DNA from 2 places in the Paenibacillus violae genome. Region 2 is predicted to be linked to the other one. Evidence: predicted binding sites of a transcription regulator. Region 2 holds the regulator's gene; the other holds the start of a gene.
What was found. Region 2 encodes LexA, which represses DNA repair genes until DNA is damaged. Its sites were predicted from a motif close to CGAACATATGTTCG; they were not measured.
Positions count from the first base shown of each region.

Region 1: a site for LexA is predicted at 11,954-11,967, ahead of RQP52_RS23820 (DNA polymerase IV). Genes of this name have one in related genera too.

Region 1 covers NZ_JAWCUD010000009.1:145,424-161,018, forward strand. The annotation lists gene RQP52_RS23775 (carbohydrate ABC transporter permease) at 1-483, opposite strand, end outside; gene RQP52_RS23780 (ABC transporter substrate-binding protein) at 571-1,935, opposite strand; gene RQP52_RS23785 (hypothetical protein) at 2,305-2,439, shown strand; gene RQP52_RS23790 (L,D-transpeptidase) at 2,598-4,043, opposite strand; gene RQP52_RS23795 (stalk domain-containing protein) at 4,279-5,898, opposite strand; gene RQP52_RS23800 (FecR family protein) at 5,922-7,721, opposite strand; gene RQP52_RS23805 (adenylate/guanylate cyclase domain-containing protein) at 7,754-9,601, opposite strand; gene RQP52_RS23810 (ferredoxin) at 9,766-9,999, opposite strand; gene mobB (molybdopterin-guanine dinucleotide biosynthesis protein B) at 10,066-10,572, opposite strand; gene RQP52_RS23820 (DNA polymerase IV) at 10,580-11,881, opposite strand; gene cimA (citramalate synthase) at 12,095-13,714, shown strand; gene RQP52_RS23830 (TlpA family protein disulfide reductase) at 13,775-14,308, opposite strand; gene RQP52_RS23835 (MFS transporter) at 14,443-15,595, shown strand, end outside.
Region 2 covers NZ_JAWCUD010000001.1:853,520-869,114, forward strand. The annotation lists gene RQP52_RS03695 (helix-turn-helix domain-containing protein) at 476-676, shown strand; gene RQP52_RS03700 (hypothetical protein) at 760-1,131, opposite strand; gene RQP52_RS03705 (STAS-like domain-containing protein) at 1,321-1,611, opposite strand; gene RQP52_RS03710 (hypothetical protein) at 1,605-2,519, opposite strand; gene RQP52_RS03715 (ATP-dependent DNA ligase) at 2,801-3,619, shown strand; gene RQP52_RS03720 (hypothetical protein) at 3,631-3,777, shown strand; gene RQP52_RS03725 (aminopeptidase) at 4,096-5,334, shown strand; gene lexA (transcriptional repressor LexA) at 5,547-6,164, opposite strand; gene RQP52_RS03735 (LysM peptidoglycan-binding domain-containing protein) at 6,312-6,704, shown strand; gene RQP52_RS03740 (DUF896 domain-containing protein) at 6,845-7,027, shown strand; gene RQP52_RS03745 (HAD family hydrolase) at 7,071-7,865, shown strand; gene RQP52_RS03750 (1,2-dihydroxy-3-keto-5-methylthiopentene dioxygenase) at 7,939-8,478, opposite strand; gene metH (methionine synthase) at 8,696-12,133, shown strand; gene rnz (ribonuclease Z) at 12,243-13,172, shown strand; gene RQP52_RS03765 (CidA/LrgA family protein) at 13,437-13,808, shown strand; gene RQP52_RS03770 (LrgB family protein) at 13,798-14,487, shown strand; gene RQP52_RS03775 (GNAT family N-acetyltransferase) at 14,618-15,418, shown strand; gene RQP52_RS03780 (lysophospholipid acyltransferase family protein) at 15,435-15,595, shown strand, end outside.

The sequences.
Region 1 (15,595 bases), on a different contig from region 2:
CGTATGTTGAGGAAAACCCAACCAAGTAATATCAACCTTTTCACCCGTAAATAGCGACAGGAAAGCATTCAGGAATCCAATTTGCGGATTGTAGATGAAGTTCCAGAGAACGCCGATAACAACGACTGAGATTACATTAGGGATAAAAAAGATGGCGCGGAAAAATCCGGACCCTTTCACTCTGAAGCGTGTCAAAGCGACTGCGAAGAACGTGGCCAGAATCATAATGCCAATTACTTTACCAACGACCAAGAAATAATCATTCCCGATGGCTCTAAGGATAATTGGGTCTTTAAAAATCTCTTTGAAATTGTCAAAACCGATAAACGTGCTGTTCTCCGACATTCCTGACCAATCATAAAATGACTTCTGCAAGGCCTGTATAACAGGGTAGATCGTGAACACACAGAAGAATAAAAAAGTCGGAATGATGAATGAAGCGATGAACATATTCCTTTTCCACACTTTTGACTTAGCCTTCATTCTATCCTCACCGTCCTATCATTAAAATGGCGGAGAACGCCTAGGGCACTTAGCCTTATTTGTTCTCCGCACTGCCTCATTCCGTTGCTATTTCTTCTGCTTAGCGACGACATCCGTTACACGTTTTACCCACTCTTCTGGGGTAATGGTTCCGATTGTCAAAGCAACACTCGCATCTTGCATAGCTTTGTCAACGTCTGCTGCGAAGGAAACCGTAGGTACGACCACTGTGTCCGGTGAGGACAAGAATTTGGCAGCGTCTTTCACGAAGTTAGGTGCTTTGGAGGAAGAGATATCACCTTTAACGTTAGAAGGAGCACCGCTTAGCTCAGCCCATTGGGAAGCTTGCGTTTTGGAGAATACGAACTGCATGAATGCTTTTGCAGCATCTTTGTTTTTCGCTTTTTTCGCGATGGCAAATGTCGCTGTGGACGTGTTCGCTACCACTTTTCCACCTTTATCTTGCGTGATGGAAGGGATGAATCCGAAGTCGAAGGAAGCTGGAACGTCTTTCGCCATTTCGTTCGGCAGCCATAGGCCGTTCGGAATGAAAGCGTCTTTGTGCTGCAGGAACAAGGATTGGGAATCCGTGTGATTGATTTGAACGGATGCTTTATCGATGAATCCTTTATCACGCAATTGAACTATTTTGTTCAAACCTTTGATGATGGCAGGGTTTTTCCAAGCTTCAAGATTGTTTGTGGACATGTCTTGCAACAATTTGTAGTCATTGTTATTAGCAGATACGATTGCAGGGAATAGTACAGCACCATTGATGTAGTAAGGGTATTTACCCGTGTGAATGAAAGGATTAATGCCTGCGGCTTTAATTTTCTCGCTTACAGCCAGGAAATCTTCAAAGTCTTTTGGCTCAGCCCAAGCCTTTTCTTTGAATAGGGCTTTATCGTAGAAAATACCCCATGAGCTCATAACGAAAGGAACGTTATAGATTTTGCCATCAAACTCTTGTGGCTTTTGAGCAAGCAAATCAATAATTTTATCGCCATCAACGTTTTTCGCGTTTTTGATCCAATCGGTCAAATCTTCAAGTTGACCATCTGTCACCATTTGGCGATCGAACAATTCAGGTCCGTCGATATATACGAAATCAGGTGGGTTCCCAGCGATCCAACGGGGTTTCATTTGTTCGTTGATTTTTGGGCCCGCACTTTCTTTAATTTTCAAATCTGGATTTGCCGCTTGGAAATCAGCAATAACTTTCTTCCACCATTTGTCGCCGTATCCGCCAACAAAGTATTGGATTTCAAAATCACCTGTCAATTTTTTTGCAGCTGCCGCAGTTGGCGCAGCACTTGCAGCAGCTGTGGCTGCGGGTGCCGTTGATGCAGCGGGTTTTGTCGTTTCTGCCGGAGCAGCGGTTTTACCACACCCTGCTGCTACAAGTACCATAGATGCAGCAAGGCCCATTGTTGTCCATTTTTTCATGTTCATGTGTTCATCTTCTCCCTTTTTTAATAAATCTGTTTGGTTATTTTGGAGTAGCGAATTCCCGTTGTCCTGTCCATCCGACGTTTGTACGACCAACCCCTTTCAGCAAGCAATTATTGAAAAAAAATAAAAGGGCATAGTTATAGAAGAAGACTTGCATTCTTCTAATAACTAATGCCCTTACGGTAACATGTTATTAAAACTAACATATTCAGTTGTTTTTACTGTTTCGTGTGATTAAATCTTACAATATAATGACATAATCGTCAATACATGTTTCAAAAATTTCCTTGTGACTACTATATTCTATGATAGACCCATCTTGTGATATGATAGATCATATCGTTTAATCCTAAGTAAAGGGTGATTCCTATGTCCAAACGTAAACCAACAGCCGTTAATCGAAGAGTCAAAGAGGAAGTCAATAAGAAAGCCATCATTTGGACAGGCGCCATTTTGCTTGTTGTCATTATCGGCATGACATTACTGCTCATTTTGGACAAATGATTACAACTGAAATGATTGAATTTATCACATTTTGAATTGTAATCGCTTTCTTGATGATTGTCAATACAAATCCTACGCTGCTTGTATGAGCAGCAAATAACCCCGTCTGAATCAGATTCAGACGGGGTTTACTACGATCATTTATAACGCTGACAGGGTTAATCCAACCACTTATACTTCTTGCCTGGATTGCTGTCATTTGTCTGCAGCGGCAGCCCGAAGGATTGATTCGGCTTCCCTCTTCCGGCACCACTGCCAGGGGACCCTGACCCTGACCCTTCACCTGATCCCAGCTCAGGCAATATCCCCTTGCCAATCGTCACTTTCGTTTGATGTGTCACCATGTCATAGAGCTCTTCAACGTCCGCCTGCAGCATCCGAACACAACCGTGCGACTCATCTTTGCCGATGCTGGAAGGCTTGTTCGTCCCGTGAATAGCATACAGCGTATCGGATAACGTCATACCTCGACTCCCGAATTCACCATTCGATTTGCCGTTCGGATTGCGCACCTTTTCGCTAATGATAAAATCACCCTGCGGCGTTTTCTCGCCGCCTAACCCGACAGGATAACTTCGAATGATCTTATCTCCGCTAACTAAGGCAAGAAGATGCTTATCTGTGTCAATCATAATGCTGAGCGGTTCACGCAAAGGGTCGCTTGACGTTTTAGGCTGCGAGCTGCTCGGCATAGTCGCCTCTTTGCTCTCTGGGCTAGGCTGAGCTCCTTCCTCCGCTTGCTTCGTCCCCTGAGCCTGCCCTGGTGTGGCAGGGTTGGCTTTTAGCATCTTGAGCGTTTGCGGAAAAATCTCCTTCATCTCCGGCGTAAGCCCCGGGAGCAAATTATCCGGGTAGGGCTTGGATAGCTGATCAGGCGCCTCAGGCAGCGAACCCGTTTTCGCTTGATAAGCCTTCATCGCGCTCTGCAGCACTATTGCCTGTTCACGATCCCGCATCCATTGCTCAATAACAGGAACAAGCGCTGAGCTATCAGCAACTTGGCATGAGCAAATTTGCGACTGATAGTACTTCAGAGCAGACGAACTCCCGCCTCCACCTTCAGTCGTAACACTTAATAGCGGACTCACTGATCTGTTCCACTCGATCCATTTGCCATCTGCACTTCGCGGCGCTTGCATAATAACCGCTTCTCCGGCGCTCAAACTGGAAGAAACAAGGACCTGCTGAAGCTTTCTCCCCCAATCCCCTTCGGAGAAATATAACTTCGTCCCTGGCCCTGGCACTTCGCCTTGCATTTGAGCGGATTGCACCTCAGCGTGAGCATTCACGTTTTTTCCAGGTGCTGTCTTTGCAGCTTCAATGGGCATACCGCCATTCGCAGAGTCTATCGCGGCTGGAACTGCCAACAGCAGCAAAAGAACCAATAGCGGCATCCACTTCCCTTTGTTCCTCACACGGTTCGAAATCTCCGCCCCCTTAGTGTTCCCGGAAACGGTAGATGGGTCAGAAGGAAGCGGTCCTTCAATCGTTATTTTTTGACGCTCAAAAGCCTCATATATCTCACCAGACTGCGCAAAACAATAGGCTGCCTTGCCTTCTTTCCCTTGCGCAGCGTATTCTCGTCCCAATAAATACCAAGCCATTTTATGATCAGGATGCTCTTTGACATATTTCTTAAGATACAGCGGATCTTCGATCGGATTATGTTGGAAGAATCGTTCCAACTGATCTTGGCGATGATTATTTTTCACCCCGGATACCTCCCCCGCACGAATTTCGAGACTAACTCTCTCAAATTTATCGGCAGATGAAGCTTGGAGTTGAAGCTTAAAATAAAACGAGCCCAACAAGGTTCCCCTCGGCAGGCTCGCTTAGTTCTTATTTCACAAATGATTTTGTGCGTAAAATTGCTGTTTGCGTCGCTTCATCCCACTGCACATCCAACCCGATCTGTTCTGCAAAGAAACGAATCGGCACATACGTCCTGTCCTGCTTCACATAAGGCGACACATCCGTTGATTGCTTCACATCCGCTTGTCCCGCTTGTTTAAGCACAACGCCCGTTTCACCAATGGTTAACTCCACAGTCGTGTTGCCTTTACTTAACTGTACAATTTTTTTGCCTGCTTGTTCCGCATACTTGACTTCGAAACCAAATGTTTCACTGATTGCTCGAACCGGAACCATCGTCCGTCCATCCTGAAGTTCAGGCTGAGCATCGAAAGCAATCACTTTATCGTCATGTACGACCTTAATACCTTGGCTGGCTAAATTTGCAGGTAAATGATACGGCGTTATTTTACGGATTTTGTTGTTCGAAGCATCTGCAACGATCATATTTCCTTGAGCCGTTACAGTGACGTCACTAGGATTATAAAATTTAGCTGCCCGCTCAACCCCATCTGTCTCACCTGTTTGCGCCGTACCGGAAATGGTTGTCACCTTACCGTCCAACAAATAACGAATCACATGATTTAAGCTGTCTGCAATCAGAACTCCACCTTCTGAAGTCACAGTGAGTCCTTTCGGAAAATCAAACTTAGCTTTTAACGCTTCGCCATCGGCGTAGTCCCCGCCTGCATACAGCTCATTTTTTCCATAAATTGTATTGTTGCTTAATAATGCCGTAGATCCAGCCACCGTCTTCACGGTGCCAGCTTGCAAATCGATATAACGCACGCGTTGATTGCCTGTGTCGCTCACATACAGATTTCCTTTGCTGTCCAGAGCAAGGCCGGAAGGCTCATTGAACTTTGCTTCAGTTAAACTACCATCTTGGTACTCACCAGCAAATGACGCCTCTCCAGGATGAATCAGAATTGCACGAGTAGAAGCTGCATTCAGTGTTGAAACCGTGCCGTCTGTTTCAATTTTACGAATCACATGATTCAGCGAATCCGCTACGTATACAATCCCATCATCCGTTACCGCAACATCACTCGGATGATAGAAACTCGCGTCCGCTCCTTTGCCATCCTTTTTACCCGGAACACCATTTCCCGCAAGCGTTGTAACTTGACCGTTCGTGTCCACTTTACGAACCGCGTTATTCGCAGAGTCGGCTACATACACATTCCCCTTGCCGTCAACGGCCAACCCTGACGGCGCATTAAAAAATGCTTCAGAGTCCTTGCCATCTAGGAGTCCTCCCGTTGGAAATCCTTGGCTGTTCGTAGTAACTACAACCTCTGGTCCTGCGAACGTCGTGACTTTGCCTCCCGATACCTTACGAATAAGATGATTGCGAGTATCTGCAATCAGAATGCTGCCGTCAGGCAGTTGAAGAACACTGCCCGGGGCACGGAATCCGGCACTTAAGGCATCGCCGTTCACATCTTCAAAATCCCCAATTCCAGCGAACGTCGTAACATCCGCTAGAATTTGGCCAGTGCTTGAACGCAGCGCATCTGCAGACAAACCCGCCGCCCACGCGGACGAACCTCCTAGTAAAGTCGCAGCCGTAAACGTGGAAATAAGGATATATTTTAAGGGTTTCATAGGTTTCTCCTTTAATAATTCGATTAAACACCCGCAGGGAGATCTAAAGTTACCGGTTGAATGCTCGATTCGACAATGGGGATGGTTTGAACGGACGTGCCATTTTTCCGTACAATGACGATTTTCCCAACACTAACTTCTTGATGTCCATGACCATGCAAAGGAATTGTCACTAGCTTTTGAATATCAGAAACCTTGATATTGCCAGCATCCCCATAGCCCGTGACCGTGTAAAGCAGTTCTTTTTGACCATTGCCTTGATATTCTTTGATATGTTCGACATAATTGGTACTGCTTTCCCGCCCAAAAACGGTTCCATTGACAGGAGGCATGTCATCACTGTAATAAGTATTTGCGCCATAGAACAGGTGGACTTCTACGCCATAAATATCATTAGATTCAACGAAATTTTTCAAATTAATATCCAGGTTGTAAGTATTCGGATTTGAACTTGTCTCGTTTAATGTCGCTGTTAAATTCACAGCCGGCACTGGCGTATTAGGCGTTCCTGGATCAGGATTACCTGGATTTGTATTCCCGCCAGAGCTGCCTCCGGAATTCGAATCTCCGACGGTCGGTGGTGTTACCGGCGGCTTAACAGTTTCCGACGCCTTCAACTTCGCTAATGCATCCGCTTTAGCCTTTTCCTCGGCGGCTTTCGTAGCTGCCTCTAGCTTTTTCTTCTGCTCTTCCAGCAGTTTAAGCTGCGCCTCCAGCTGCTTCTTCAGCTCAGCTTGCTTTTTTTCCTGTTCAAGCTTCTTTTTCAATTTCTCAGCTTCAAGCTTCTTCAAAAGCTCTTGCTTTTGTTTCTCTTTTTCAGCATCTACACCCGCTGTTTTATCTAAATCCTTCACTTTGCTTAAATCTAATTTCTTGTTTTCCTCAGAAATCTTTTTATTGGCCTCTGCAATCACTTTATCCATTGCAAATTGATCCAGTTTCTTTTCAGCCAGTGCTTTTTTCGCAATATTTCCGATTAAATTATCGAAATTTTGTTTCACTTTATCGAGCTCATCCGTGCTTTTCACGACTAAATTCTCATCATCGGTTACATTGCCTTCGGCAAGCTCTTTTGCTTTTTTGGCAATGAAATCCTCATTTTCTTTATCGATTTCCGCTTTGTTCAGAATGAACTCTTTGATAACTTCAGGCGATGCCTGCTTTACGAAATCATCCAGATCGAGGAAATCCACTTTCAATGCCAAATCCTCAGTTTCACCTCTGCCATCAAGTGAAATTTGTTGCGTTGGATACAAGTAGGTAACAGCTGTTTTCTGCTCCGAATCCTCGCCCGTTGTTACCGTAGAAGCAGATACTTTACCTGCCCCAACCGCCATTTTGATGGCACCTGTTACCGGATCAACCATCACAAAAAACTGCGTTCCCCGAACACCCATGACGGCAGTTGGCGTTTCAACTTCAAATTCATCATTGGAACCAGCTAATGATTTCACTTTGACCCACAAGGAACCTGCCCATACTTTGAGCTTGGACTTCTTGTTTCCATCCGAAGTGTTGAGGTCGGACACATTGATTTCCGCATTTTCCCCCAAGGTTACATCCGCATCTCCATTGCTTAAATTAAGCGTTACAGATGAGCTCGCACCCGTATAAACCGTATCCCCTTGATTTAAACTCATACTCTCATAAACATCGTATGTTTTGGAGCCTCCGCCTTTTTTGACAGTTACTTCTCCAGATAATGCCGATACCACTGCTACCCTAACGGTTTTAGCGTCTACAGGCTTAACAAGCAGCACGGAGATCAAACTAAATATCAAACTTAAGCTTAAACATAATGAGACAAATGATTTCTTGGACATCCCCACATTAGCTTCCTCCCTAGTTTCCAACTTTACAGATTCCCGATTACTTCATATACCGCTACGGGTTTTTCTTTCCCTTTTACTTTGATTTCACCGATAGACGCAATTTCAAAAAGGTCTTTGACCCGCTCATACGTCTGCTCGCTAATGAGAATTTGCCCTGGCTTTGCATTCGATTCCAGACGTGCCGACAAATTCACGGTATCTCCGATAGCCGTATAGTCCAAACGAAGATCTTCGGAGCCAATGTTCCCGACTACAGCAGGTCCGCTATTGATTCCCAGACCGAATTTCACGCCGATCCCGTATTTCTCAATCAATTTCTGTTCAAGCACATTCGCCTGCGACTTCATTTCAATCGCTGCGCGAACAGCCATTTCCGGGTGATTGTCATATTCAATAGGTGCACCGAACATAGCCATAACACCATCACCTATGAACTTATCAAGCGTTCCATTGAATTTAAAAATCGCTTTCGTACATACATCCAAATATTCGTTCAAAACTTGAATGACTTGTTCGGGCTCCAACCGCTCTGACATTGGCGTAAACCCGCGAATATCAACGAATATCAGAGATATATCCTTGCGGCTTCCCCCGAGCTTGACATCTTCTCCAGATTGCAACAGCTCGTCTACTACCGACTTTGAAACAAATCTGCCAAAGATCCCTGTTACCCGATTGCGCTCTTTGCGCTCATCCAGGTAATGACTTACCAATGACCATATGTATATCGTGACTAACGCAAATTGCGGATAAACGAGTGGTGCAAAAGTTGAACCCGCAATATAAAAGGCTAACCATACGCCTCCATAAACCACGAACAAACCAATGAAAATAAATAGTGCGGTTTTCCCTTTGAATCTCTCAAATAAGTAAATAGCTAGTAAGGAAATAAGTAGAATAAGACCAATTCCCACTGGTGTACTTGCATCTTTATAAAATTTGCTTTCCAACAAAGTTTGGATCATATTGGCATGGATTTCGATCCCAAACATTTTGACAGAACTGATCGGCGTAGGATATTCGTCCTGCATCGCTGTCACGAAAGGGCCCACCAATACAATACTGCCTTGCAGAGGCATAGGATTTTTGCTATTCAAAACATCCACAAATGACAGCATCTCGTAACCGGTAGTAGCATCTACCTTCTGTCTAGGCAGCGTGAAAAACTCCGTCGTTACTTGATTTCTTTCATTCGTCGGCAAAACGACACTGCCGCGTCTCCATTTCCCCGTCGCTTCATCTCTCTTCACCTTCTCATTGTCGTCAAGAACGAGATTGGCAAGGGCGACGCTGAAAGCTGGTATGAAAGTCCCATCCTCATCCGGCAATCCAACCGGAAGCTTTCGTGCTTTTCCATCTTTATCGACAAACACATTAATATGCGCCATCTGCTGCTTATTTGTGGTTAAGGTTGTCGTTGGGTAGTCAACTCTCTCAGGCACAAGATCTCCTGCTTGCTGCTGTTTGGAGGGGTAATTGATTTGAACGGGCAGGATAACATTATGATATTTGGCTAGCACGTCAGCCAATGCCTTATCGTCTGCGGGGTTTTTGGAAGGTTCAGCTAAGACCACGTCTATGCCGATTGCAGCTGCGCCGGATTGCTCCAGCTTTTCTATCAGTTGGGCGTAGGTCGTTCGGTCCCACGGGAATTTCCCAATTGCTTTTAACGATTTCTCGTCAATCTTGACGATTTTGATCCGATCCTCAGGTTGGCGTTCTTCCACTGATTTGGCCTTACGCAACACATCTTGAAGGGGACCCTCAATAAAATAAAATAACCCGCTCGAGTTTACCGTGTAGAAATATGTCGACAACAGCATCAACACAAGTCCTGCTGCCAACGTATTGATCCATTTCTTTTTACCCATAAGAGCCTCCCCATGCATACTAGCTTCATTGTAAGATGGAGGGAAACAATTGGCAATGAATTGTTACAAAAAAATACAAATTGTAGCAGAAAAAAAGCCCAGTTCCTTTACAGGAACCGAGCTTTTTCGACATATTGTGGAGCACGCCACAAGTTTGGTTATGATTAGTTAAAAGGTGAATCCGCAACTTTGATGGAATCAGTTGGGCAACCATCTTGTGCATCCTGTAGATCATCAAACAGATCTTCTGGGATTTCAGTTACCCCTTTGTTGCCATCTCCATCAAAAATCACTTCTGCCAAGCCCTCATCATCGTAATCATAGATGTCTGGTGCTGTAGCTCCGCAAGCGCCACAAGCAATACAAGTATCTTTATCAACGAATGTATACTTTGCCATAGTTTAACTCCTCCTCATTTTATCCTCATTGTAAAATATAATATAAATGAGGACAAAGTTCAAACCTTAAAATGGATCTGCCTTAAAATACCTTTCAACAAAGTCTGCGAGAGCAAAAATGTCATTCAAATCAAGCATGGGCAGGGGTGATATCCGAGAATCCAGCGTCTCCATATCCGTTGCAATCGCTACAGGCTCGTGTTCTAGAGCTTGAATAATTTCACTCTGCTCTATTGTACGAAAGACAGCGATCTTTGGATGCTTTTCCCGCTTAAATCCTTCAACAAAAACATAATCCATGTGAGCATAAGCATTGATTTGCTCTTGCAAGTCAGGCTCGCTTTTTTTCTCATAGACATGAATAGAATCAGTAGAGATTGTTACGACAGCTTCCGCACCGGACTGCACAAAAATCGTAGAATCTGTTCCGGATGCTTCCTTATAGTGTCCATGTGCATCATGTTTCAATACAGCGACCCGTTTGCCGCGGCGTTTCATTTCAATGACTAGTTTAGCAATCAGGGTCGTTTTGCCGCTGCCGGAATATCCGGCAAAACCGATACAATGTGCCATAGTTGCCTCACTTTTCCTCTTCCTTATGCAGCGGATTGTTCTTCAAATGATCCATCTGCAAGGAAGTTCCTCTTGACTTATGGTTTCTAATAAAAGCAGAAGGGTCGTCACTCATCATACCAGCCGTCAGAATCGCATTCTCTCCAAACTTATCTCGGAGTCCATCCATGATCTTATTTAAATTTTCGCGTTTTGGCTGCTTCTCGTAATCAAATAAATCAAGCTGCACGAACGTCTCTTCTTTGCTTGTTAGATTTTGCAAGGTAATCCCCAACAACCGGACAGGATTGCCATCCTCCCATTGATGATCATATAGTTGGCAGGAAGTTCTATAGATATCATCCATATGCTCCGTCGGCGTAGGCAAAGTAACGGATCTCGTAATCGTCCTCATGTCCGGATCACGGATAGTGATTTGGATCGTCGACGTCATCAGCTCCTGCTTCCGAAGCCTTCTAGCCACCTGATCTGCAAGATTCAAGAAAACGCGGTGAATCTCTTTTCTTTCTATATAGTCCCTAGGCAGCGTAGTCGTATGGCCGATAGATTTGCTTTGCTCTTGCTCGGGATTAACCGGCGAGTTATCGATCCCATTCGCCGAACGCTTTAGATGTGGGCCCATAACGCCAAAATGCTTGCTTAGCAGTAACTCGTCGCCTTCCGCCAGTTGACCCAGTGTAAAGATGCCGAGCTTTGTCAGCTTGTCCGCTGTCTTTTTGCCGATGCCATATAAATAGTTGCACGGTTTGTCCCATAAGACAGTAGGCACGTCCCGCAGGCGCAGAACAGAGATGCCATTCGGTTTTTTCATATCCGAGCCCATTTTAGCTAATAATTTATTTGGTGCAACGCCAATGGAACAGGGCAACTGCAGCTCATTCATAATCCTTTGCTGGATGGTACCGGCAATTTCAAGCGGGGTCCCGAATTGTTTGGATCCTGTAATGTCAACAAAACACTCGTCAATCGACATCGATTCGACCATGGGGGAATAGCTGTAGGCGATTTGCATAAACCGTCTTGAAAAGCTGCGATACAACTCAAAATCAGGACGGATAAGCATCAAATCAGGACATATTTTCAACGCTTGTCCAACCTGCATGCCTGTCTTAATCCCCATCGATCGAGCCGCATAAGAGGAAGTAACAATGATCCCTCTGCGGAGCTCGACGCTTCCTGCAACTGCGATGGGTTTACCTCTATATATTTCTGGCTCGACAGCCTCATGGACCGAACAATAGAATGCATTCATATCGATATGCAAAATAACTCTGCCTTGCTTGGGATAGTGATGCTCGACCGTCGTCATTTCACAACCCCTTCCATATTCAAAAAACTAGATGAAAGTCATTTTCAGCATACAAAAAAATATGGGTTCAAGCAAACGCATTTTTGAGTTATGATGTCATTACCCGTAATATTATGTTATAATCGTAAATTATACATTAGCGCTTTAAAGCAAGCATATTAACCTACACATACGTATCCAAGTCATTTTTGCTAGCTTTTGAAGGAGGAACCCATGCCAACATCAGTCAAAATCTTCGACACTACCTTACGAGACGGAACTCAAGGAGAAGGCATCAGCCTATCTGTTGAGGATAAAATTAAAATTGCCCGTAAGCTCGATGAGCTTGGGGTTCATTATATTGAAGGCGGATGGCCGGGCAGCAACAGCAAAGACATCGAATTCTTTGAGCGTGTCCGCGACATGAAGTTCACCAATGCCAAGATTACCGCCTTCGGAAGCACTAGGCGCAAAGATTCTCTTGCTTCAGATGACATTAATCTGAACAGACTTGTTGAGTCAGGTGCGCAGGTAGCAACCATCTTCGGGAAGTCATGGGACTTCCACGTGCATACGGCTATTCAAACGACGCTCGAAGAAAACTTGGCCATGATCTATGACTCCGTTCTTTTTTTGAAAAGCTCCGGATTAGAAGTCATTTATGATGCAGAGCATTTCTTTGACGGCTACAAAAACAACCCGGAATACGCTTTGCAAACGATCAAAAAAGCCCAAGAAGCCGGTGCAGACTGGATCGTATTATGTGATACCAATGGAGGTTCGCTTCCTGGTGAAGTAACCGCAATCGTGACGGCAGTGAAGCAGCATGTATCAACGCCTGTTGGCATCCATGCACATAACGATTGCGAGTTAGGTGTAGCCAACAGCCTTGCTGCCGTTCAAGCTGGTGCCGGACAGGTTCAAGGTACAATTAACGGCTACGGCGAACGCTGTGGGAATGCGAACTTGAGCTCGATTATCCCTAACCTTCAACTGAAGCTGGGATACCACGTTATCACTGAAGAACAATTGAAAACATTAACACCGGTTTCCAGGTATATCAGCGAAATTGCCAACATGCATATGCCGATCAACCAGCCTTATGTCGGCAACGCTGCTTTCGCCCACAAAGGTGGTATTCACGTATCTGCAATTCTTAAAGACGCAAGCACGTATGAGCACACGAAACCAGAGCTTGTCGGTAACAAACAGCGCGTCCTTGTCTCAGAACTTGCCGGCCAAAGCAATGTGCTTGTCAAAGCTCAAGAGCTGAACTTAGACTTCGATAAAGAGCATCAGAAAACCAAAGAAGTGATCGAGAAGATTAAAGATCTGGAACATCAAGGCTACCAGTTCGAGGGTGCTGATGCGACACTTGAGCTGCTGCTGCGTGAAGCATTTGAAGGGCTTGAAGAGATCTTCACTTTAGAATCATTTAAAATGCTTGTTGAGAAATCCGCGAACCAATCCGTCGTATCGGAAGCCATCGTTAAGGTTAAGGTGCATGGCGAAACAATCTACACCGCGGCTGAAGGAAACGGTCCCGTCAACGCTTTGGACAACGCTTTACGCAAAGCGCTAATCCAGTATTACCCGGATATTAAGAACATCCACCTATCCGATTATAAAGTTCGTGTCCTTGACGAGAAAGGCGCAACAGCCGGTAAAGTTCGTGTCTTGATGGAAACAACAGACTTTAACACCACCTGGAATACGCTAGGGGTGTCCAGCAACATCATCGAAGCCAGCTGGTATGCGCTAGTGGACAGCTTGCGTTATGCACTGATCAGTAGACAACGTGTTGAGCCCGCTAACAAAGAGCAGAACGAGCGACTTGGTTTGATCAATCACTAAGACTAACACACAGACAAAAGCTGCAAATTGGCCCTCTGAGGCTAACTTGCAGCTTTTTTGTCATCCCTTGATGAGACCCGCAATCTTCTTATCCAACTCTTTTGGCGAAAGCACGTGAATAACCTCACGGACGACGCCATTTTTGTCAATCAGAAAACTGGTTGGAATCGCAACAACCCGGTACGCATCCGCGTTCGTTCCCTGCTTATCTAACAGCACTGGGAAAGGATATTTATACGTTTCCACGAACTTTTTGATATTCTCCATTTTATCCCCAGGCGTCACATTCACCGCGTACAAATCAAACTGTCCTTGGTATTTGTTATATACATTCACCAGATCCGGCGCTTCTTCCTCACACGGACCACACCAGGATGCCCAAAAATTAACGAGCAAAGGCTTCTCGCGCGGACCACCAATCGTGTACGCCTTTCCATCAAGCCCAGTCAAGGTAAACGAAGGGGCAAGGAAATTCACCTGAGGCGCTTGTTCTGTCGGCATTAGGGTCTGTTTATTCTTATGCTGGGCGTTTTGATAGATAGCTATCCCGGCTAATACGACGACCAATACGATCACAAATACATTCTTCTTCAAAAATGTGTTCACCTCCATTGTCTATATTATCTCCAATTCAGCCTAATTTCCAACATCGGCAAATCAACAAAGTATGCTTTCCCCATTTAAGGGAAAAGTAAGTCTACCAATTGCTCTGAAAGGAATAATCAAAAGTGAACAAAGTTGCAACATCCAACCCCAGAACGAAAAACAGATTTAGCGACCATGCCAGCAACGGCTCGAACAACTCGTCAAACAACAAATCGAACAGCAAATCCAAGGATAAGTCAAGCAAAGGGTCCATATGGGAATATATTGCGTTAGCAACAATTCCTTTAGTTCTCGTCTTAGGGAATTCCATGCTAGTCCCCATTTTACCTGATCTACAGGAAAAAATGGGCATCTCCCGCTTCCAAAGCTCCCTTGTCATTACACTTTTCTCGATTGCAGCAGGCGTCATTATTCCGGTATCCGGCTATTTGTCAGACCGCTTTACACGGAAATCCGTCATCATTCCATCACTTATCGTGTATGGGGCAGCCGGTGTTCTGGCAGGCTTCGGGGCTGTTTGGCACTCTTACCCCATCCTAATCATCGCACGTGCCATACAAGGCCTTGGAGCGGCTGGTACAGCCCCTATAGCCATGGCATTAGTTGGCGATCTGTACAAAGGCGGAGACGCAAGTAAAGCACTAGGGCTCATAGAAGCTTCAAATGGAGCAGGCAAAGTGGTTAGTCCGATATTAGGCTCATTACTTGCCATGATAGTCTGGTTTGCCCCTTTTTTCGCGTTTCCGATCTTTTGTGTATTAGCTTTACTGGCTGTTATTTTCATGATTAAAGAACCTCCGAATGAGAAAAAAGCAGAGCCTCTAGGCACCTACTTAAAACAAATCAGAGATATTCTTCGAGAAAAAGGGCGTTGGCTTATCCCTGCTTTTTTCGCCGGGTCGATCACCTTATTCATTCTGTTCGGCGTTCTCTTTTATTTATCTCAAATCCTAGAGGAAAAACCCTACAGCATCGAGGGAGTCCGCAAAGGGCTCGTACTGGCCATTCCCTTGCTTTGCATGGTTATAACCTCGTACACAACCGGCGCCAAAATCAAACAAAATGGCACCTTGATGCGATGGCTAATGAATATCGGACTGATTTTGATGACAGTCTCCTTAACATTAGCGATCTTTCTCAATACGAACCTGTATGTGTTCATAGGACTTCTATCGCTCAGCGGTATAGGCACAGGACTCCTGCTACCCTGTTTAAACACCATGATCACCGGTTCCGTGGAACGCGATCAGCGTGGTATGATCACGTCTTTATACA
Region 2 (15,595 bases):
CAAATATTACCAATATCATACGATTTATTACCTAGGATGTCTATATAATAGACTATTTTGTAAGATTTAGAATTATTGAAACTAAACTGATAATCAAAGCGGCAATGCTAATAATTAATGTGGCTCGCTTCATATTTTCAGCTCCTTTGTGATATACTGGATTAAAAGAAAGAGAAACAGCAACCTTTATATTTCACCGTCCCATTAAGGGAGGTCCACCGAAGTGGACCATTTGAGTTTAGCGGCTCATTGTGACGATGAAGGTGAGGATGGAGCTTGTCAGGCTAATGATTGCCGTCACTAGCGCGACTATGTCTCTTACCTCGATTTGCTGTTTCTTTTTCTTTTTGCTTTTCATCTCTCGTTCACCTCCTCTCTATATATTTATTATACAACGAATTTCGTTGATTGTCAACGTTTTTCGTTGAGTTTTTTTGAGAGATATTGTATAATAATTTTGAGGTGATTAGGATTGTTGAAATTAAAAGTTGATCAGCTAATGCAAGCACGAAATATGAACGTTAAGCAGCTCAGTGAACTAACCGGTATTCGTTGGAATACAGTGGACGACTACTCTAAGAATAAGGCTAAACATTGGATGCCCGTACACCTAGAAGCCTTTATGAAAGTATTTGAACTGGAAGCCATCGAGCAATTAATTGAGTGGGTTGAATAAAACAATCCGTCAATTACGGACATAAAAAAAAGAGCCTAACTTCTAATAAGAAGTAGGCTTATTTTAATTGAAGTTATTTGGCGCTAAACTTTGAATTTCCTCTTGTCCAGCCGCGCCACATACTTACCTAATGCGATAGATATCTCCGATTTAATGTGACCTTTCCAGAAGGATAGCTTCTCTTCGTATCTCCGCACGTAAATTTTGTAATCGAGTGTCGATCCTACTTTCCAGTCCTTTACTACTTTGATATTAGCTGCTTTAAGTCGCTGCTTAACTTCGATATGATCCAGTGTGATCATGTCTAACAGTTCCTGGAACTGACTGGAATGCAAGTGTTTTAGTGGTGTTGGCTCGGGAAACCACATATATTTATCAATGAGATCAAGCAACATAGGCAGAATCACATATTTTAAAATGTCATCCGTTTCTTCAGAAGTCGTCATATTACTCACGTAATCACCTCGAAATAAGAATATATGTTCTTATTATATGTGCATATGAGGTTGTTATACAACAAAAAAAGCACTGAAAAAAGCCGCAGCACTTATACCCTATCCTTGTGGATTTCCGCACGACCGAAGAGGTCTTGGTTACGGGTATAGTAGCGCCGCGGCTTTATTTATACAAAATTTGCGATTTCATTAATTCCTTACTAGCGTGATCTCATCGTTCAGTCTCTTAACAATCATTGAATTAATAAATCTTGTTGACTCAACTACTTTAAGTTGCCTTTTTATACTGTCGAAGCTAACAACCTCTAATAATGGTGCGATTGCTGTATTTAAAAACGAAGTGGAGACAGAAGTGATTCCCTTGAAGGAGATAGTGACAGTTTGACCATGTTCGATCTTTGGGGCGATCAAATTATAAATTACTTCGCCTTCTTGATTAGTATTACACCCTGAGACGTGATCTCTAATCATTATTACCATAAAAGTTCCTCCTCTTCTTCTTCTTCTAAAGTATCTGTTCTAAATGAAATTTGAATCAAAGTACCCTTGTAATAGCCATCAATGTCTCGTAACCTTTTCTTGCCATTATTATATCTCAAAGATCCCTCATTGGATAGTATCTGTAAGGAACCTTTATTATTGTCTATGATATGTAGGAGAGTATTTAGTCCCATACCCCTATTTTTGGGGGTTGTTTTTGTTGATACTTTTTTATGTGTTGCAAAATTTATGAAGTCAGCATCAGAAACCAAGTCATTTCCTTGATGATCTACTGTAAACCTAGTTTTCATTCTTGTAGCTATTCCCATTCCTGAGTCAGCTATACACAAGTTAATCTGATTTTTACTTGGATAATGTTGAGCAAAAGCACAGCCCCCATTAGGAGACCCCGAATGATCAATAATGTTGTTGAAGATTTCACTCAAAGCAGTGCCTAGGAAGGAAAATGATTTTGTTTTTAAGCCTACATTTAATTTTAACCATTGAATAGTGTGATCAATGTATTGTTGATTAAACGATTTCGCATTTAACTTTTCTAGACCATTAGTTGTTCGTCTTTCATTAGACCCGGGATGTATTTTTTCGCCCATTACTTTTTCAAAAAATAAGCAATCATCTAAAAAGTCAATTGCTTTAAAAGCTCGATTAAATGGATCTGTTTTATATCCATCAGGAAAAGTATACCTTATTGAAATTTCTGGGTATTCAGCATCAATTAGTTCAATCAAATTTGTTAAAGTCACCATTCCAGCCGGTTCTATAAATTTCAATTTTTCAAACCGAAAAACAACTATTTCAGGTTCCTTGATCTTGATACGATCCAATGTCTCTTTATAAAATTCAACTGAAGTTGCTACATTTAATTCTTGCGGTATATATATCTGCATAGTTATTTAGTCCCAATCCCCTCAGAATATAGATTGTTATATTCTAACATTAAATGTAAGTAATTGAAACAAAAAAAGCCCCGAGGGATACTTTCCCAACGAGGTTTCTTCGACGCGTTCTATGCGATTTAGGTTAATATTACCATTAATTGTAATGGTTGTACAGATACTTATATATGTAGGATACTGAAGGAGGGGGTTTCCCTACATGTACCAATAGTCACGAAATGCTCTAAGGTGTACCATTGTTATGGGTGATGAAGATAATGTTTATTCCTCCAATGCTACTACAATACAGTAAAAACAATCTTCCTTTTAATGCTCATTCCACTTTTGCCGAGCTTAAATGGGATGGAATAAGATTAATTGTTTCTAATATGGAAGAATTAAACCTTTATACAAAGAACACAAATGCTACAGCTAAATACCCTGAATTGCATAATCCGCCTATACCAAAAGGAACTATTCTGGATGGTGAGATCGTAGTCCTAGATGAACAGGGCAAGGCTGATTTTGAATCTTGTAACGCTGGATTCCGTTCCAGAAAGAAACGCCAACCAGTCGTCTTTATGGCTTTTGACATCTTATACCATCGCGGCATAGATGTGACTGTTCTGCCTTTAGAACAGCGCAAGAAACTTCTCGAAGAAACACTCCAGGAAACTGACCACTATAGAATTGTTCGGCCTATCAATGGTAGTGCAAAAGACTTTTTTAAAATCGTATGCCAGCATGGACTTGAAGGTATTGTGATTAAGAAGAAAGATTCAAAGTATGAAAAGGGAGTGCGCTCCTGGTCATGGCAGAAGGTTATTAATTATCAAGAGGCAGAGGTCTACATAACCGGCTATTCTAAGAAGGAAAGTTCTTGGTTGCTCGGATATGAAGATGGTGGACGCATTCGACCGATCGGATTAATGGAACTAGGAATCACTCAAGCAGCCCGGAAATCTATGTGGCCAGTGTTTCAGTTTTTCAAAAGTGGAGAAACAAATGATTACGTATATATTAAGCCTGTTGTTCGCTGCAAGGTGAAGTATCGGGACTGGTATAAGTCAGGAGCCATGCGGCTACCGGTATTCGAAGAGTTTATTGTTTAGGAGATGGTATAATGGAATATAGAGTAATGCACAAGAAAACAGGCGAGGAAAGTACGCTTAGTTATCTTGATGTGAATGATATGCTATATGACGATGCTGGGAAGATCATTGTATTTGATACAAGCATGGAAGCTTATATTTTGCTCGACAATGAATAATAATTACTCGATAAAATAGGGGAGGGGGAGCGCCCCCAAAAACGCCCCTAATCTGCCCCCAAATACTCCAAAACATTACGTATTGTTGCGGAATGAAATTCTTTCTTCTATAATAAGAGTGTGATGTAGCAGAGCATTACAGAGTGAAACTGGTTTATGTACATAAACCGCACCCAAGTACACCAATGGGAAAGAGATCAATATCTGTCCTTGTATTAAGATCATTAGCAACGTTTGAAAACTAGATAAGATAGCCCGTCATGATTCAGGCGCGTCCTGAACTGATGGGCTTTTTCATGCGAAGGAGCAGGAACTCATATGGATAACTTTTTAGTCAACTTAGAGAAATATGCGGAATTAGTGGTAAAAATTGGCGTTAATTTGACCAAAGGTCAAGACCTAATGATTGAGTCGCCGATCGAATGCTTGGACTTGACGCGCCTCATTGTTAAGAAGGCTTATGAGGCTGGAGCGAACTATGTGCAGGTGAATTGGCAAGATGATTTCCTGACGCGTGCGCGCTTAGAGACGGCTCATGATGATGCACTCGACTACTACCCAGTGTGGTACACGGATATGTTGGAGCGTTTTGTTGAGAATGGCGGCGCACTTCTGAATATTAAGGTGCCGGATCCAGATTTGTACGCCGGCATTGAACCTGGTGTGATTTCCAGAGCTTCCAAAGCTATGGCAACAGCACGGTCAAAATATCAAAAATATGTAAGAACGAGCACGTTCAGCTGGTGCTTAATTAAAGCTCCGACTGCTGCTTGGGCTTCCAAAGTGTACGCGGATCTTCCTGAAGAAGAGCGGATGGATGCGATGTGGGACGCTATTTTCCGGTTCAATCGTGTGTATGAAAACGATCCGGTTAGCGCATGGCGTGCACATATTGAGCAGTTGAAGCGCGTTCGCAAGGTGCTGAACGATAAGCAATATGCAGCGTTGCAATATCGGGCCGCTGGGACAGATTTGCGCGTAGAGCTGCCAGATGGCCATATTTGGCTTGGAGGGGATAAGGCGAACGCAAGAGGGATTCGCTTTGTTGCGAATATGCCGACGGAAGAAGTATTTACGATGCCCAAACGGACAGGTGTTAACGGGACGGTTACAAGTACCATGCCGCTGAATGTGAATGGCGCATTGGTTGATAAGTTTTCGTTCAAGTTTGAAGATGGTAAGGTCGTAGATTATAAAGCAGAGGTCGGCCATGAGCATTTGACCAGGTTATTGGAAATGGACGAAGGGGCTCGCTATTTAGGCGAAGTCGCACTTGTTCCCTATGATTCGCCGATATCCAATCTAAAACGGATTTTTTACAATACAGGCATTGATGAAAATGCCTCTTGTCACCTTGCTTTGGGCAGCTGTTATCCGATCAATATGAAGGATGGGGCTTCTTTATCCAACGAGGAGCTGAAAGTAAGAGGCGGGAACACAAGTCTGATCCACGTGGATTTCATGATCGGGACGGCTGATCTAGAGATTGACGGTGTGCTTCAGGATGGCAGTTTGGAGCCTATTTTCCGTCAGGGGAATTTGGCGCTTGCGTTTTAGAAAAAGCGTGAGTAAACACGAACCTTTGACCAGTAAAAAAACCGAGGGACAAAATGTCCTTCGGTTTTTTTGTTCTATAGGGGGAACTAAACTCCCTTATTTGTAAGAAAAAGCACCTTTTGGAGACGCCTTAGCTGGATTTGGGATTGGTGTGTACAAATGCTACACAAAAAGGACCGTCAGGATAGTTCACCTGACGGTCCTTCTTAGTCTTACATATCGCGGAATAATCCAATGACACGCCCTAGAATCGTAACATTTTTCAAGAGAATTGGCTTCAAAGCAGAGTTTTCCGGTTGAAGACGGATATGATCCTTCTCTTTGTAAAAACGTTTGACCGTAGCTTCGTCGTCTTCCGTCATCGCGACAACGATGTCACCGTTGTTCGCTGTCTGTTGCTGCTTGACGATGACATAATCGCCGTTATGTATGCCGGCTTCGATCATACTGTCTCCCATGACGCTAAGCATAAACACATTGTTATCTCCGACCATGCTGACTGGAAGAGGGAAGTAGTCTTCGATGTTCTCTGTCGCCGTAATCGGCACCCCAGCGGTTACTTTACCTACGAGCGGAACACGTGCAACGGAAACAGCGAAATGAGTCTCGGCACCGTCTAAGCCAAGAATCTCGATAGCCCGAGGTTTTGTTGGATCTCGACGAATCAAACCTTTCTTCTCAAGACGCTCCAAATGCCCGTGAACGGTTGAACTGGAGGCTAGTCCGACAGCCTCGCCGATCTCACGTACGGAAGGCGGGTAACCCTTATCTTTCACTTCGTTCTTAATGTATTCTAAAATAGCTTGTTGACGCTGTGAAATCTTACTCAATAGTTATCACTCCAATACTGGGAATCATTACCCAAAGTATAACATAGAACCCGAGTTCGTACAAACATAAGTTCGAATAAATCGTTGACTCAAACGTATGTTCGTGTTATTCTAAAAACAGAACAAATGTTTGGGGGATGATTACTCATGTATATGGCCTACTCACACACTACAAATTCACGCACACCTCATAGATTAACTACCGCGTCCAAAGGGATTGCAAGCAAATTACGCAATACGAAAACAATCATTCGGTTTCTTTTCATTGCATTAATTCTGGGGACTGTGTTCTCATTCGGTGCCATGGTACAAGCTTATGCAGCGGCGTCTTCGCCGACGAGCAGCTTATCAAATCACGCTGAGACCAAGAAAGTTATTCAGGAGCAAGTTGTCATTCAAGAGGGGGATACGCTCTGGGGCATTGCGACAGCTCATAAGAAAAATGGAGAGAACATTCGTTCCTATATAGATGAGATTAAGACGAAAAATCATTTAACTACGAGCTCCTTGAAAGAAGGACAGGTTTTATTGCTCCCTTAATCATTGCTTTCCTATGGAATGGAAATAGACTAATAGAGGCTAGGAATTATTCCTATGCCTCTTTTTGTTGTTTTCTTGACATTCCACTAGAGGGATGGCAAAGTAATAGTCATATTGAATTTTTGAACTGGAGGATCACTATGAGTGACAGTATGGAAAAAAACATCGAACGCATTAATGAGCTTGCTCGTAAAGCGAAAACCGTTGGCTTAACGGATGCGGAAATCGATGAACGAAATGAACTGAGAAAAAAATATATTGAGGCTTTCCGAGGCAATCTTAAAGTTCAACTTGATTCCATCAAGTTCACGGACGAAGAGTAGTTGCTTTTTCACATAGAAACAACATTCAAAGGGGAAATGAATGATGACGTTGAAGGCTGTACTTTTTGATTTAGACGATACGCTCTTGTGGGATGACCGCAGTGTACAAGAAGCTTTTGAAGCTACTTGCGCGGAAGCAGCCAAACACGCGGCGGTGAATCCAGTAGAATTGGAAGTCGCTGTTCGTAAAGAAGCCCGTGCTTTATACGAATCCTATGAACCTTTTCCGTTCACCAAGATGATTGGTATTAATCCGTTTGAAGGACTTTGGGCTAATTTCACGCAAGGTGAAAATGAGAATTTTCGCAAGTTGGAAGCATTAGCGCCAGGCTATCGCACGGAAGCGTGGACCCGTGGACTTCGCGCGTTAGGCGTAGAAGATTCAGAGCTAGGCTACAAGCTCGGCGAGCTTTTTCCTGCTGAACGCCGCAAGCGACCATACGTTTATGAAGAAACGTTCCGTGTGTTGGATGCATTGAAGGGTAACTACAAGCTGCTTCTCCTAACAAACGGATCGCCTGATCTTCAAAAAGAAAAATTAGCTGGCGTACCAGCTATTACGTCCTATTTCGATCATATTGTCATTTCCGGGGAATTTGGTGTGGGTAAACCGGACGTTTCTATTTTCCACCATGCGCTGGAACTTCTGGGGATCAAACCGGAAGAAGGGATCATGATCGGTGATAAATTGACGACAGATATCCTTGGTTCCGGACGTGTAGGCATGCGCAATATTTGGATCAATCATCATGGCCTACAAAGTGGAGACGAGATTGTTCCTGCTAATGAGGTATCGCGCTTAGAGGAAGTTTTACAGATTATCGCTAATGCTGAATAGAGCATAACGAAAAGCCCAACGGCGGTTTGGACAAGGAGTCCTGCGCTGTTGGGCTTTCTTCTAAGATAAAGTATTAGGCTTTGATGAAAGTAGGATCTTCCACGTTATAAGCGACCCATCCATCTTTTTCAATGAAAAGACGTACGGCAACGATTTGACGATTATCCATCAATGTAAAGAAGTGGTTCGTGTTCTCAGGAACCGAGATGACATCTCCTGGCTCAAGTTCAACATCGAAATAACCGAGTTCCTCGGATTTAATGATGAAGATCCCTTTACCAGAAACGATAGCGCGAATCTCATCTTCTGTGTGTGTATGAACTTGCTCAAACTTCGTAAGCAGTTCTTCGATATTCGGTGTAGCATCGGAAAGGGAGATAACATCCCAGATTTCGTAACCGCGTCTAGCCGCCAAATCACGGATTTCCGGCTCATAAGTGCTGATGATTTGAGCTTTCTCTTCATCATTTAGTACGAATTTCTCGCGCAGTGCTTCAGGAAGCTTGTTCGCATCCCAATGTTCATATACAACTTCTTGGCTATCCAAGAAGGCTTTGACTTGCTCTTCGCCTTCGATTCGTTCATTCGTATTGCGAATTCTAATTTGTGCCATGCAGCATCCCTCTTTCTTAGTAAATATACTTGTATTATAGTGGAAATGGTGTGCGCTGTCGATGCAAGATCATAAGTTTACCCGATAAAACCTATAGGTTTTTATGATAATTCAAAATCTTTTCATAGAAGCCGTATTCTGTTACACTAAATCTTAACATAATTTGTCGATTATTTATTATCTATCGCTTCAGGATAAGTTGAAAGGGAGTCATTTCATGTCTAAACCACCGATTCAAGAGCAGCTAAAGAAAAAGATCATGATCCTCGATGGCGCCATGGGTACCATGATTCAGCAAGAGAATTTAACAGCTGAAGATTTCGGAGGCGATGATTTAGACGGCTGTAATGAAATTCTATGCGTAACTCGCCCGGATGTGATTCGTAAGATTCATGAAGCTTATTTCGCCGCAGGCGCGGATATGATCGAAACGAACACATTTGGAACGACAAGTGTAGTTCTTGCCGAGTATGATTTGCAAGACCGTCACCGCGAGTTGAATCTCGCTGCAGCCAAGCTGGCTATCGAGGCAGCGAACAAATATTCAACGCCGGAGTGGCCGCGATATGTCGTAGGCGCTATGGGGCCAACGACCAAAACGTTATCAGTGACCGGAGGCGTCACGTTCGACCAGCTGGAGGAAAGCTATTACGAACAAGCTTTAGCGTTATGTGAAGCTGGGGTCGATGCGATTCTTCTGGAAACATCGCAAGATACACTGAATGTGAAAGCGGGAAGCATTGGTATTCGTAGAGCTTTCGAGAAGTTGGGCTTCGAGCTTCCGATTATGATTTCAGGAACGATTGAACCAATGGGAACAACGCTGGCTGGGCAAAACATCGAGTCGTTCTATATTTCACTTGAGCATTTGAAACCCATTTCCATGGGATTGAACTGTGCTACGGGCCCTGAGTTCATGCGGGATCACATTCGAACGCTGGCAGGTATTGCGGAGACCGCAATCAGCTGTTATCCCAACGCCGGATTGCCGGATGAGAATGGTCATTATCATGAATCGCCGGAATCCTTGGCCAAGAAAATGGCCGGTTTCGCCGAGCAGGGCTGGCTTAATATTGCCGGCGGATGCTGTGGAACAACACCTGAGCACATTCGTGCTATGGCTGAAACACTTAGCGTTTACAAACCTAGAACGGAATATGGGACTCATTTACCCGCTGTTTCGGGGATTGAAACCTTATTTATCGAACCTGAGAACCGTCCCATCATGGTTGGTGAACGAACGAATATTTCGGGCTCGCGTAAATTCAAGCGCTTGATTAAAGAAGGCAAATTTGAAGAAGGTTCGGAAATTGCGCGTAATCAAGTGAAAAACGGAGCACACATCATCGATATCAACTTGCAGGACACGGATATTGATGAGGCTTACGCGGTAGAAGAGTTCATGCAGCAGGTGGTCAAAAAGGTGAAGGTGCCTTTAATGATTGACTCCACGTATGATCACATTATCGAGCTAGGGCTTAAATATTCGCAAGGTAAAGCGATTATTAACTCCATTAACCTCGAAGATGGCGAATCGAAATTTGCCGGGATTTTACCTCTTATTCATCGATATGGCGCGGCGGTTGTTTGTATTCTCATTGATGAACGGGGCCAGGCTGTATCGCGCGAAGCGAAGATTGAAGTAGCAACGCGTGCTTATGAATTGCTAACTGAGAAATACGGGATGAATCCAGAGGATATCATTTTTGATCCAAATATGTTCCCTGTCGGTTCGGGAGATCCGCAGTATATCGGTTCTGCAGTGGAAACAATCGAAGGAATCAAGCTGATTAAAGAGAAATATCCAAGAGCCAAAACCATTCTTGGTTTGAGTAATATCTCATTCGGATTACCGGATGCTGGACGCGAAGTGTTGAACTCGGTTTATTTGTACCATTGTACAAAAGCCGGCCTTGATTATGCGATTGTGAACACAGAGAAGTTGGAGCGTTATGCCTCTATTTCAGAGGAAGAACGTCAACTGGCTGAGGAACTGATTTACAATACGAATGATGAGACTTTGGCGAAATTTGTCGCACATTTCCGTGAGAAGAAGGTCGAGAAGAAGGAGAAGATCTCCAATCTGACCTTGGAAGAGCGCCTTGGTTCTTATGTGGTAGAAGGCACGAAGGAAGGGTTAATTCCAGATCTGGAGATTGCGCTTCAAACTTATTCACCTCTTGAAGTCATTAATGGACCGCTTATGAGAGGGATGGAGGAAGTAGGCCGCCTTTTCAATGGAAATGAATTGATTGTTGCTGAAGTTCTTCAAAGTGCTGAGGTCATGAAAGCATCCGTTAGTTATTTGGAACCTTTTATGGAGAAATCCGAAACAGCTGTCAAAGGTAAAATTATTTTGGCAACCGTTAAAGGTGATGTGCATGATATCGGTAAAAATTTGGTCGAAATTATTCTGTCGAACAATGGCTACAAGATTGTAAACCTTGGGATCAAAGTACCGCCTGAGCAAATTATAGAAGCACAGCGCAAAGAAAACGCAGATGCTATCGGTTTATCGGGTCTATTGGTAAAATCCGCTCAGCAGATGGTTATTACCGCACAAGATTTGCGTACTGCAGGTGTAGATGTGCCGATTCTGGTTGGTGGCGCCGCGTTGACACGGAAATTCACCAAAACTCGTATTCAACCGGAGTACGAAGGTGTAGTTCTCTATGCGAAGGATGCCATGGACGGTCTGGATATCGCCAATCGATTAAGCGATCCTGAGCAGCGTAAACGTCTCATCCAGGAGCTAAGAGAAAATCTGGAATCCGATGTTATGGATACAGGCAAGAAGGAAGAGAAACTGCCGCAGCTTACGCGCGTGAGTTCATCTGCTGTGTCCAAGGATTTGCCTGTACAAGTGCCGCAAGATACAGAGCGCCATATCATGAGAGATTACCCGATTAGCCATCTTATGCCTTATGTGAACATGCAAATGCTGCTCGGCCATCATCTCGGTCTCAAAGGGAAGGTTGAAGCCCTGCTTAGCGATAGGGATACGAAGGCCATGCAGCTAAAAGATACAGTCGATTCAATTCTGTACGCTGCTCAAAATAACGGGATCATTAAAGCGCATGGTATGTACCGTTTCTTCCCGGCGCAATCAAGCGGAAACGATGTGATTGTCTACGATCCGCAAGATCACAGCAAAGTTCTTGAGACCTTCACGTTCCCGCGTCAAGACAAAGAACCGTATCTGTGCTTAGCTGACTATTTGAAGTCCGTAGAGAGCGGTCAGATGGATTATGTAGGCTTCTTGCTTGTGACAGCTGGGCATGATATTAATGAGCTGGCTAGGGAATGGCGTGATAAAGGGGATTACTTGAAATCCCATGCACTGCAAGCGACTGCACTAGAAGTAGCGGAAGGCTTTGCAGAGCGCATCCACCATATTATGAGGGATGTATGGGGGATCGCAGATCGCGTCGATATGACGATGCAGGAGAGATTTGGAGCCAAATACATTGGCCAACGATTCTCATTCGGTTATCCGGCATGTCCGAATCTCGAAGATCAAGCCAAGCTATTCAATCTTCTGAAACCGGAAGATATTGGCGTTGAGCTGACAGAATCCTTCATGATGGAGCCGGAAGCGTCGGTATCGGCTATCGTGTTTGCCCACAAAGAAGCGCGTTATTTCAATGTAGGCTAAGAAAAGTTATGGCATAAAGCGAGGCAGCTTGCTCGAACACTATGTTCGGCAGCGACCTCGCTTTCCGTGTTACCAACTGTGATTTTCAGAGAGATTGGGGTTTTGGAACGTGGAACTTTATTTTTTGGGAACAGGGGCAGGCATGCCTTCCAAGCAGCGTAATGTTACATCGATTGCTCTTAACTTGCTGGATGAACGGGGGACCTATTGGTTATTTGACTGTGGTGAAGGCACCCAACAGCAAATTATGAACTCTCCCGTAAAGCTCGGGCGTACGGAGATGCTGTTCATCACACATTTGCATGGAGACCATTTATACGGACTGCCAGGCTTATTAACCAGCCGCTCGTATTTGGGTGGCGATACACCGCTTACGATGTTTGGCCCTCCGGGGCTCAAACGATTTGTTGACACGGCTCTTGAAGTTAGCGGCGCGCATCTGACCTATGCACTGAAGATTGTGGAAATCGAGGAGGAGGGACTCCTGTTCGAAGATGACACCTTCTTGGTTGAGACTGCGCGTTTGGAGCATCGCATCGAATGTTTCGGATATCGGATCATCGAGAAGGATCAACCCGGGAAGCTGATGTTGGATAAGTTGACGGAGCTAGGTATCCCCGCCGGGCCAATCTACGGGAAGCTTAAGCAAGGGCAGACGGTTCAGCTTGAGGATGGACGCACGCTGCATGGCGCCGATTTCTTGGGTGCGCCGATTCCCGGACGCATCGTCGTCATACTCGGTGATACGCGCTACTGCAGCGGGGCTCAGCTTTTGGCTCGAGGCGCCGATGTACTTGTACATGAGGCGACATTTGCTATGGATAAGCAGGAATTAGCTTATTCTTTCGATCATGCGACCTCAACGGATGCGGCGCGGATTGCACAGGAAGCAGGAGTGAATGCCTTGATCATGACGCACATTAGTTCGCGCTACCAAGGAGACGCTGTGCTGGAACTGCTGCAAGAAGCACAGCATCATCACAGCAACAGTCATATTGCCAAAGACTTTTGGAGCTTTGATGTGCCTCGAAAAGGATAAGCAACACGAGATGGGACTATTTCGGAAGGTCAGAATTGACCGAATGGATAGTCTCTTTTTTTATCCCGGTGGGTCTTGTCCATAGTCGGAAAAAGTCATTTTCGTAATTTTTGCTCATACACTATCCAAAAGGTGTGTAGACTGAGGTGACGAAATGGGGATTCCAGCAGCAGAAATACTGCTTTCTATCTTTATGTCCTCGATTTTTTATGTTATGTTAAGGGAAATACGAAATGCTTATAAAGATTCTGGATGAACCGGTTTTTGAGCGGAAAGGGAGACAACATGCTTGGTTTTGCGATTTTATTAGCTTTTAATTTCATAGGGTATGTAATCCAAATGGGCCTGCACCTGCCGCTACCTGGTAACGTGATCGGGCTCATACTATTTACAGCGGCTTTATTCGCTAAGCTTGTTAAACTTGAATGGGTGGAAGAAGCCGCGTCGCTGCTGACCAGGCATATGATGCTTTTTTTTATCCCCTATACGGTGGGTATTCTCTTGTTTCTACCTATTATTGGTGCCAATCTGGTTGCGATATGTGGTGGCATCGTTGGTGCAACGGCCGTCGTGCTTATCGTTACGGGTTGGGTATCTTCCAAGCTAGGTAAGGAAGGGGAAAAATATGGCGGGTAATATGCTTCAGCATCCCTTATTCGGTTTAACTTTAAGCGTTCTGATTTATGCGTTCGCTAATGTGATGTATCAGCGATGGCGGTTTATGCATCCGCTTTTTGTATGTACAGGACTTATTATTCTTATTTTAGTTGGATTTCGAATTCCTTTTGAAGACTTTAAACGAGGGGCGGATGTTCTCACTCTTCTTCTTGGACCGGCAACCGTTGCTCTAGGTGTCCCGTTGTATAAATACAGATCCTTAATTCGATCCAATTTAAAGCGTGTTATGCTTAGCGTATTGGCAGGATCCATCACTGGTATAGCATCGAGCGCAGCTATTGTTGGACTTCTTGGCGGCAGCCAGTCCATTATTCTTAGCATGCTGCCTAAGTCAGTTAGCTCGCCAATCTCGATTGAAATCGCTACGCGGTTAGGGGCGATCCCGGAGCTTACAGCCGTTCTGACGACAATGACGGGTCTGTTTGGAAGCATGTTTGGCACACGTTTGTTGAATTGGTTGAAGATAACAGACGACATCTCCATCGGGATTGCTTTGGGAACGGCCGCGCATGGCATTGGGACAGCGAAAGTCGTCAAGGATTCAGAGCAGCAGGGTGGTTTTGCCGGGCTGTCCATGGCGATCTGTGGCATCATGACATCCATTTTATTCATACCGATCTATTACTGGCTTCAATGACTTTGTGAATGAACAGGATAAACCGTATTTCGTCAAAGCGACGAATGCGGTTTATTTTCATTTTCCAAACATTACAATTTTTTTACAATACGAAAATGAAACCATAATAAACCTTTGCTACGATGGAACAGTGAGAATCCAGTGGAAAGGCGTGAAGAAGATGAGTGGACCCCTCCTGAATACGGCGCCTCAGCAGGTCAAACTAGCGGTTAGGCTTGCAAGCAGCGCAGATGAAATTGAGCAGGCCATGAGACTAAGGTATCAGGTTTTCGTTGAAGAAGAGAAAAACATGCGAATGCTCAATGAGGAAGGTCTTGAAAAAGACGCTTATGATGCGTACTGCGATCATCTCATTGTGAAAGATTTGGACACAGATCAGGTTGTAGGTACTTACCGTCTGCTTCCAGGAGATCGTGCCCTCCAAGGCATAGGCTTTTATTCGGAGACCGAATTTAATTTAGCGGCTTATGCCGCATATAAAGAACAGACGCTAGAGCTAGGGCGCAGCTGCATTGCACCGGAGTATCGCGGCGGGAAAACGATTCAGCTTTTATGGGAAGGGATTGCCGGTTACATTACGGAGCGAAATTACACGCATTTAATAGGCTGTGCCAGTGTACATATGAGCAATTTAGAAGATTTAAATCTAATTTATACGATGCTGCTTCGAAAACAGGTCATTACCAACCGGTACGGTATCGAACCGTTAGCCACGCATCGGATATCCGGGCTTGCTCGACTGGAAGTTGATTGTAATGAAAAAGATGTGTTTCGTAAGCTGCCTCCACTTATGAAGGGGTATCAATGGCTCGGCGCTGAAATTGGCGGCGATCCGGCCTATGATGAGCTATTTGAGACCGTTGATTTTTTCATCATTTTGGAAAAAGAGCGTGTTACAAGACGGTACAAACGTCATTTTCTAACAACGTAGGCAAGGAGGATTTGCTTTGTATGATTGGATCGCCAAACTAACTTCAGACGAACAAAAACTGGCGCGTATCGAACACAAGCTGCGAATCATTCCGCTTTGGGTTTTGCATGCGGTGTGTGCGTTTATCTCTTTTGTCGGTCATGTTGCTTTGCGTAGCTTAGTTAGACGAGTAGAACA